Regions from separate parts of the Erwinia sorbitola genome, predicted to be linked through region 2. Evidence: predicted binding sites of a transcription regulator. Region 2 holds the regulator's gene; each other region holds the start of a gene.
The links. Region 2 encodes CRP, which controls carbon source genes, mostly activating them, when cyclic AMP is high. Its sites were predicted from a motif close to ATGTGANNNNNNTCACAT; they were not measured.
Positions count from the first base shown of each region.

Region 1: psiE (phosphate-starvation-inducible protein PsiE) is a predicted target of CRP. The motif match lies at 1,473-1,490, and genes of this name have one in related genera.
Region 3: mlc (sugar metabolism global transcriptional regulator Mlc) is a predicted target of CRP. The motif match lies at 1,563-1,580, and genes of this name have one in related genera.

Region 1 covers NZ_CP046509.1:4,313,418-4,316,562, reverse strand. Annotated here, with positions in the region: gene GN242_RS19575 (YjbH domain-containing protein) at 1-1,424, shown strand, start outside; gene psiE (phosphate-starvation-inducible protein PsiE) at 1,552-1,968, shown strand; gene ubiC (chorismate lyase) at 2,074-2,601, shown strand; gene ubiA (4-hydroxybenzoate octaprenyltransferase) at 2,603-3,145, shown strand, end outside.
Region 2 covers NZ_CP046509.1:382,031-385,175, forward strand. Annotated here, with positions in the region: gene GN242_RS01620 (YccS/YhfK family putative transporter) at 1-816, opposite strand, end outside; gene crp (cAMP-activated global transcriptional regulator CRP) at 874-1,506, opposite strand; gene GN242_RS01630 (OsmC family protein) at 1,873-2,280, shown strand; gene GN242_RS01635 (amidohydrolase) at 2,566-3,145, shown strand, end outside.
Region 3 covers NZ_CP046509.1:2,117,278-2,120,422, forward strand. Annotated here, with positions in the region: gene ynfM (multidrug efflux MFS transporter YnfM/SxtP(Kp)) at 1-532, opposite strand, end outside; gene GN242_RS09505 (LysR family transcriptional regulator) at 635-1,522, shown strand; gene mlc (sugar metabolism global transcriptional regulator Mlc) at 1,757-2,977, shown strand; gene bioD (dethiobiotin synthase) at 3,100-3,145, shown strand, end outside.

The sequences.
Region 1 (3,145 bases), 770 kb from region 2:
ATGAAGGTAACGACTACAAGGATGACTTCGCTGGCCGTCTGGAGCAGAAGAGCAAATTTAACGTCGGAGCCATCTACCGCATCACCGACTGGGCGGATTTGAACGTCAGCTATGAGCGTGGTAACACCTTTATGGCCGGCTTCACCCTGCGTACTAACTTTAACGATCTGCACCAGAATCAGCGCGATACGCCAAAACCGGAATATAACCCGCAGCCGCAGGATCGCTTCCTGGAACCTACGGTGACAGCCAGTCAGCTGACGGATCTGAAATACAATGCCGGTCTGGACGCACCAAGTATTCAGGTTGATGGCAGCACCCTGTATGTCAGCGGTGAGCAGACAAAATATCGTGACACCGCCCGCGGCGTTGAACGCGCCAATATTATTATGGCGAATCATCTGCCGGAAGGAATTGATACCCTGAAGGTGACGCAGCAGCGCAGCCATATGGGGCAGGTGACCACAGAAACTAATGTGCCGAGCCTGCAACGTCAGCTGGTGGGATATCCGCTGGGGCGCGAAGAGACGCTACAGCAGCAGCGTGTGGATCCGGTTGACCCGGGTCATACCGAGCAGGGCTTCTTTATTGACGGTGACCGCCTGAACTACAGCCTCTCTCCGGTTCTCAACCAGTCTGTGGGCGGCCCGGAAAGCTTCTATCTGTATCAGGTGGGCGTCATGGCTAACGCCAGCTTCTGGCTGACCGACCATTTACTGATAGATGGCAGCCTGTTCGGCAACCTTGCGAACAACTACGATAAGTTCAACTACAATGGTGCCCCGGCGGACTCCTCGCTGCCGCGTGTGCGTACCCATATTCGCGATTACGTTGAAAATAACGTCTATGTGAATAACCTCCAGGCCAACTACATGCGTGAACTCGGCAACGGCTTCTACGGTCAGGTTTATGGCGGCTATCTGGAAACCATGTATGGCGGGGCGGGCGGTGAGGTGCTCTACCGTCCGCTGGATGCGAGCTGGGCTGTGGGTGTGGATGCCAACTACGTTAAGCAGCGTGACTGGGACAACATGATGAAGTTCACCGACTACAGCGCCAAAGTAGGCAATATCACCGGATACTGGCAGCCGTGGTTTATGCGTAACGTCCTTGTGAAAGCCAGCGTCGGGCAGTATCTGGCGGAAGACAAAGGTGTAACGGTTGATATATCGAAGCGCTTCGACAGCGGGATCGTCGTGGGTGCTTACGCCACTAAAACCAACGTTTCGGCAGAAGAGTACGGCGAGGGTGACTTCACCAAAGGCTTCTACATCTCCGTGCCGATGGATGTCTTCAGTGTCTCACCAACCCGTGGCCGCGCGCAGGTAAACTGGACGCCGCTGACGCGTGATGGCGGTCAGATGCTGGGTCGTAAGTATCAGCTGTACGATATGACTAGCGATCGCGATATCAACTACCGATAACGACCAATGGCCGGGTATACCCGGCCAGCATCGTCACCAATAGAAATGTTGTGATCTGCATCACACTCAAGCATATTGTAATCCGTCGGCATCACCGACGGATAACCATGACTTTGAGGCGCCCGACATGACTTCCCCTGACCGTAACACGCCCGCCAACCGGCTGGCCTTTGCCCTGCAAATGGTATTAAACACCGGCCTGATTGCTCTCGCCTGTATCCTGATTATTTTCCTCGGCAAAGAGACCATCCATCTTGGCAACGTGCTGCTGAATACCGGAGAGCAGACCTCCTCTTATCTGCTGATCGAAGGTATCGTGATCTACTTCCTCTACTTTGAGTTTATCGCGCTGATCATTAAGTATTTCCAGTCAGGCTATCACTTCCCGTTGCGCTATTTCGTTTACATCGGCATCACGGCGATCATTCGTCTGATTATTGTCGACCATAAAAACCCATTTGATACCCTTGCTTACGCCATCGCTATTCTGATTCTGGTGATCACTCTCTGGCTGGCAAACAGCAACCGCCTTAAGCGCGAATAACCGCGGCTGCCTGCCACAAAATCGTGGCAATTTGCCCTGCTTTGATAGGTTTGCCGCCGGGGTCTGCGTTACACTGACGCATCGAAGATTTTGCGGAGAAGTGTTATGGCTGAGAACGCGCTGTCGCAATTGCGCGCGATCAACTGGCTACCGGATTCATCACCCCTGTTAACCGCCCCCTTGCTGGACTGGCTGATGGAAGTTGACTCCATGACCCGTCGCTTTGAGCGTCACTGTCAGCTGGTGACGGTTAACCTGCTGCGTGAAGGCTTTATCAGCGCTCAGGAAGCGGCAGATGACATCGCTCTTTTGCCGGTCGAATCGCGCTACTGGCTGCGGGAAATTGAACTGTGCGGCGATGGAGTTCCCTGGCTGGTGGCACGAACACTGGTGCCTGAATCAACCCTGAATGGCCCGGAACAGAAGCTGCAACAGCTGGGAACAATGCCGCTTGGGCGCTATCTGTTTGCCACCTCCACTCTGACGCGTGACTTTATTGATGTCGGCCACAGCGCAGAACTCTGGGGGCGGCGCTCACGTCTGCGTCTGTCGGGCAAACCGTTATTACTGACCGAACTGTTTTTACCCGCTTCCCCGCTCTACGCGAGTGTGGCAGAAAAAGGTGGGGTGTAGCGTGGAGAGAAGTCTGCAAATGAGTAAGCTTTCGGCCTACAGCCGTCTGATGCGTATTGATAAACCAATTGGTTCACTGCTTCTGCTATGGCCGACATTGTGGGCGCTCTGGCTGGCCGGGATGAAAGTGCCGCCGCTAAACGTACTGCTGGTGTTTGTGCTGGGCGTCTTTTTTATGCGTGCCGCAGGCTGCGTGGTTAATGATTTTGCCGATCGGAAAATCGATGGTTTTGTGAAGCGTACTCGCGAACGCCCGCTGCCCAGCGGGGCGGTGAGCACGCGCGAAGCAAAACTGCTGTTTGCCGGGCTGGTGCTGACATCCTTTGCGCTGGTGCTGACTATGAACAGCATGACTATCTGGCTGTCGCTGGGTGGTCTGGGTCTGGCCTGGCTCTATCCGTTTATGAAGCGCTACACACATCTGCCGCAGGTGGTGCTGGGAGCCGCTTTTGGCTGGGCGATACCGATGGGCTGGGCTGCCGTTAGCGAAAGCGTGCCGCTAACCTGCTGGCTGTTGTTCCTGGCGAATATCTGCTGGACGGTG
Region 2 (3,145 bases):
GATGGTTTGCGCATTCCAGCGGATCACCGCCTCGGCGTGGCTCTGCTCCACCAGCTTCTGCACCTCCTCCGGCTGATGCAGGCTGACCGCTATATGCTCCTGTAAATCAAGCGCCACCTGAAATGCCCGTGTCAGACGCTGGTAGTGGCTATCGCGGCTGGCCGAAAGCATATGCATCTGTTGGTAGCAGGTATTAATCAGATCGACGGCTTTTTGCTGGCGCGCCAGCAGCGGTGGCAAGGCAGTTTGCGGGTCGGTAAGCCGGGTAAGCAGGCTATATTTGGCTTCGCAATAGTCGGCAAGTTCCCGATACAGCAGGCTGAGTGTTTCACGCATCGGCTGCTCTTTCCACAGCCTGAACCAGAACCAGTTAAAAGCGCCGTACCAGACAGTGCCAAGAATATAGAGCAGCGGCGGCTGCCACATTGGCATGCGTCCGGCCAGGCTGAGGGTGAAGATAGCGGCAATCAGCGATGCGGGAAGCAGACGTGCGTGCAGCGGGCTGATCTCACCGGTGACGCCAAGCAGTAGCGCCATCACCAGCAGGATCAGCGGTAGGGGAACCCCTTCGGCACCAGCGTATTGAATCAAAAAGCTGCTGAAGGCAAACAGGCAGCCTCCGACGATCAGGCGTTTAAAGAAACGCTTGTGCGGGGTATCAAGACCAGCATTGTTACAGCAGGCAGGAACTAAAGAGAACAGCAGGCCGTTTTGCAGATGGCCGAGCATCCAGCCGATCGCCACAGGTAAACAGAGCACCAGCGTCTGCCTGAGTGCATAGTTCACTTCGGGATGATAGATGATTCTCCGCCACATGAGCCACACCAAATAAAAACGGCGCGACAGGGGGTCGCGCCGTGGGTTCAGAGCCGGTTAACGTGTGCCGTAAACAACGATGGTTTTACCATGTGCGGAGATCAGGTTCTGATCTTCCAGCATTTTCAGAATACGACCTACGGTTTCACGGGAGCAGCCGACGATCTGGCCGATCTCCTGACGGGTGATTTTAATCTGCATACCATCCGGGTGAGTCATGGCATCCGGTTGTTTCGCCAGATTCAGTAACGTCTGGGCGATGCGTCCGGTCACATCAAGGAAAGCTAAGTTACCCACTTTCTCTGAGGTGACTTGCAGGCGACGCGCCATCTGTGAAGACAGGCGCATCAGAATGTCAGGATTCACCTGAATCAACTGACGGAATTTTTTATAGGAAATTTCAGCCACTTCACAGGCTGTTTTCGCACGTACCCACGCACTACGCTCCTGCCCCTCTTCAAAGAGACCCAGTTCGCCAATAAAGTCGCCCTGGTTGAGGTAGGAGAGGATCATCTCTTTGCCTTCTTCATCCTTGATTAACACCGCTACCGATCCTTTAACGATATAGTAGAGGGTTTCCGCCTTCTCACCCTGATGAATCAGAGTGCTTTTGGATGGATATTTGTGAATATGGCAATGAGACAGGAACCATTCGAGAGTAGGGTCTGTTTGCGGTTTGCCGAGAACCATTCGCTGTTATCCTCTGTTGTAATCGTGCCTAAATATACCCTTCATCTACGAGTGACAGAGGCGTTGCCGCCGAACTGCTGCGCGAGGAGGCTGGATATACAGGGCTAAATCCCTGCCAGGCGTTGAAATAGTCAAGCGTTCCCATAGGAAATTTGTACGGGCCTCTGTTAGGAGCATGGCTCGAGCTGTCGTCCCGTTTTTACTGTGCATTCTCATGCCAGTAAAATATTGCAGCCTCGTTTGTAGCACAGCTTTACAAGACTGTCTTCTGTTGTCTCGCTTCAGCATAGTTGTAAAACGGCGGCGTTGCCGTTTTTGTTAGCGCAGCGTACTCTTTCTGCACTGGTTCAATGAGAGGATTTTGCGATGCATGCACGAGTTAAGTGGGTTGAAGGAATGACGTTTTTGGGAGAATCCTCCTCAGGCCATCAGATTCTGATGGATGGAAATGCAGGGGATAAAGCTCCCAGCCCGATGGAAATGGTGCTGATGGCGGCCGGGGGCTGTAGTGCTATCGACGTGGTGTCTATTTTGCAGAAAGGCCGTAACGATGTCGCCGACTGTGAGGTTAAACTGACGTCAGAACGCCGTGAAGAGGCTCCACGCATTTTCACCCATATCAACCTGCACTTTATTGTCAGCGGCAAGGCTCTGGGCGATAAAGCGGTATCACGTGCGGTCGATCTCTCCGCAGAGAAATATTGCTCAGTGGCGATTATGCTGGGGAAAAGCGTGGAGATCACCCACAGCTATGAAGTGATAGAGCTGACCTGATAGTGATGATTTAATCCAATCGGCGGTCTTATCAGGCCGCCCGAAACTGATGCAGCTTGCCGTGATCTTCCCCTCCCTGTTTCGATTTGTCCCCTTTGATAGCCAATTTTCTGCACATCATGCGGAACGGTAACTACCCGCATTTCACGCCACAGCGAGTGGATGACTCCAGCAGTATATTTTTCCTTGTTTTGCTTTCTTTCTTGCTGGCCTGCGGGCTGGTTAAACGAACGTCCGGGTTGTCTGGTTTGTGGTCTTAACCTTGCAACCAATCAAGGAGCACTGATGAATACTGAGAGTTTAATTCACGATGTCACATCAAAGGTACTGCAATGGCGGCGTCATATTCACGCAAACGCTGAACTCTCTTTTCATGAGCAGGGAACGGCAGATTATGTTGCCGCTGAACTGGCAAAGTTTGGCCCGTTAACCCTCACCCGGCCGACGCCAAATAGCGTGCTGGCAGAGCTTGCCGGGCCGCATGGCGACCGCTGTATTGCTTTACGTGCAGATATGGATGCCTTACCCATTGAAGAGTTGAACCAGGAGGCGTTTACCTCGCATAACCATGGGGTAATGCATGCATGTGGGCACGATTCGCATACGGCCATGCTGATGGGGGCCGCGTGGGTGCTGTGCCAGCAGCAGGAGAAGATTAACGGAAAAGTGCGCTTTATTTTTCAGCATGCAGAAGAGGTGCCGCCCGGAGGGGCCAGCGAGCTGGTGAAACTGGGCGTACTGGATGGGGTAGCGCAGATCTTTGGTTTACATGTGTTTCCAGGATTACCTACCGGAAAAGTGGCGATAAAAGAGGGGGTATTCAGCGCGGCCTGCGATAACTTCGATCTGATTATCCAGGGCAAAG
Region 3 (3,145 bases), 1.7 Mb from region 2:
CAATCGAATTACCGCTGATATACAGGCCCATCGAAAACGCCACCACGCTGGGATGGATCTCTTCGCTGAGATAGGTCATACCGACCGCCGCAACGCCGCTTAAAGAGAGGCCAGTCAAGGCCCGCATCAGCAAGATACCGTGCCAGCTGGTCATAGTTGCAGACAGCAAAGTACAAATGGCGGCCAGCATCAGCGACGTTACCATTACTGATTTACGCCCAACGGCATCCGAAAGTGGCCCGGTCACCAGCAGCCCCAGCGCCAGCATCCCGGTCGAAATCGACAGCGAGATACTGCTTGCAGCCGGTGAGACGCCAAATTCCTGCGACAGCACCGGAAGAATTGGCTGCACACAGTAAAGAAGAGCGAAAGTCGCCAGCCCGGCGGAAAACAGCGCCAGCGTGACACGCATAAACTGCGGCGTACCACGTTTGATAAAAACATTTTTGTCGATCGCTGGCTGTTCGGTGATGGCGGGAGTGGCACGGTCAGCAGAATAGGTCGAACTGCTGACAGGGGATGAGCGGTTCACAACGATTCCTTAGAGATATTCAGGGAGTTAACGTTGTAAAGGGTAAGAAAGTCGGATTATGATGTCTAATATATTAATAATCTCGAATGATACTTTTAAGATATGAATATTGAGTTGCGTCACCTGCGGTACTTTATTGCCGTTGCTGAAGAGCTGCATTTCGGTCGTGCTGCGCTGCGTCTGAATATTTCACAGCCGCCACTCAGCCAGCAAATCCAGATCCTCGAACATGAAATCGGCGCGCGCCTGCTTGCCCGCACTAACCGCAGCGTGCATCTGACCGCGGCGGGGCAGCAATTTTTACAGGATGCCCGTCTGGTACTGCTACAGGTTGATCAGGCCGCCGACAAAGCCGCGCGGCTGCATCGCGGAGACGAAGGCGAAATTCGCATCGGATTTACCTCCTCCGCGCCGTTTATTACTGCGGTATCCGATGCGCTGTTCACCTTTCGTCAGCGTTTCCCTGCGGTGCATATTCAGATGCAGGAGATCAACACCCGCCAGCAGCTGGCTCCCCTGAGTGACGGACGTCTTGATCTCGGCGTGATGCGCAATACCGTATTGCCGGAGAATCTTAATCACCAGCTGCTGCTGCGTGAACCCATGTACGCCCTGGTTCATCGCGCCCATCGTCTGGCCGACCGGCAAAAAATTGCCCTCAGTGAACTGGCGCAGGAGCCATTTGTCTTCTTTGACCCGCAGGTGGGCACAGCGCTGTACAGTGAAATCCTTGGTCTGCTGGGCCGTTACGATATCCAGCCTGATATTGCACAAGAGGTCGGGGAGGCGATGACCATCATTGGCCTGGTATCTACCGGACTGGGGGTATCGATTCTTCCTGCATCGTTTCGGCGGGTACGTCTGAGCGATGTGGTATGGATCCCTCTGGTTGAACAGGACGCCCGCTCAGAAGTGTGGCTGGTTTGGTCAAAACAGCGTGAAATTCCGGCGGTGGCGGCGGCAATGATGAACATGTTGCTGCCCGCATAACGCATATATCGTGGAAAACATGAGCGTTCAGATACGGAATATGTGCTGTAAATCACAATCCGAATCAAATATTTGACGTCATCTTATAAGTGTTTCAACATGAGCATAATGCTTTATTTTGAAGCGTGAAAATAAACGCCTGAGCAAAGAAATTTAGCCTTAAATATCGTTTTTATTCCGGCTGAAAAACAGGCTGCATAGCCTTGTGAGAAAGGTAACAACTGGGAGTAGGGAGTGATTGCGGATAGTAGTCAGCCTGGTCATATCGATCAGATTAAACAGACTAATGCCGGAGCGGTGTATCGACTGATTGATCGGTTTGGTCCCATCTCGCGTATTGAGCTGTCCAAAAAAGCTCAACTGGCTCCGGCCAGTATCACTAAGATTGTGCGTGAGATGCTGGAAGCGCATCTGGTGCAGGAAACGGAGTTTCAGGATCCGGGCAGCCGCGGTCGCCCTGCGGTCGGACTGGTGCTGGATACGCAAGCCTGGCATTTTCTCTCCGCCCGTATCGGCAACGGTGAAATCACACTCGCCCTGCGGGATCTCAGCAGCAAATTAGTGGTTGAAGAGAAATTCCCCCTGCCAGCTGAAGCTGAACTGCCATTACTGACGCGTATAGTTCAGCAAATTGACCAGTTCTTTATTCATTACCAGCATAAGCTTGAGCGTCTGACGGCCATCGCCATCACGCTGCCGGGCATGATCAACAGCCAGTCCGGCATTGTGCACCGCATGCCTTTTTATGACATTAACGATATGCCGCTGGGGCCGGTGCTGGCCGAACGCAGCGGACTGCCAGTCTATATTCAGCATGATATCTGTGCCTGGACAATGGCGGAGTCGCTGTTTGGTGCGTCACGTGGTGCCAGCGATGTGCTGCAAGTGGTCATTGATCACAATGTTGGTGCCGGGGTGATCACCGGAGGGCGTCTGCTGCACGGTGGCAGCAGTACGCTGGTTGAAATTGGTCATACCCAGGTCGACCCCTGGGGTAAACGCTGCTACTGCGGTAATCATGGCTGCCTGGAAACAGTGGCAAGTATCGACAATATGCTGGAACTGGCGGCGCAGCGGATGCAGGCCTCAATGAGCTCATCCTTGCATAATCAGGCGCTGACCATCGATGCACTGTGTGACGCAGCGCTGGCAGGGGATCATATCGCCTGTGATGTGATTACCGGCGTAGGTAACAGCGTGGGGCGCATACTCGCTATCATGGTCAATCTTTTCCATCCGCAAAAAATTCTGATTGGCTCTCCTCTGAACCGTGCGCAAAAAATCCTTTTCCCGGCGATTCTTAGCTGCATTCGCCAGCAGGCATTACCTGGTTACAGCGCTGATTTGAACGTGGAACCTACTGAATTTGTTAATCTTGGCACCATGCCTGGCGCAGCGCTGGTGAAAGATGCCCTTTATAACGGATCGTTATTAATCAAACTGCTACAAGGCTGATAAATCCACTAAACATTGCGCTAACGCAATCCCCGGCATCCGGCACTACCCTACAATTTTCGTTCTTTCATCAAAGTACGAAAATTCTCAATGAGGCCAGGCAGTGCCTGTCGGAGTCATCCATGTTGAAACGTTTATTTGTTACCGGCACCGATACGGAAGTGGGTA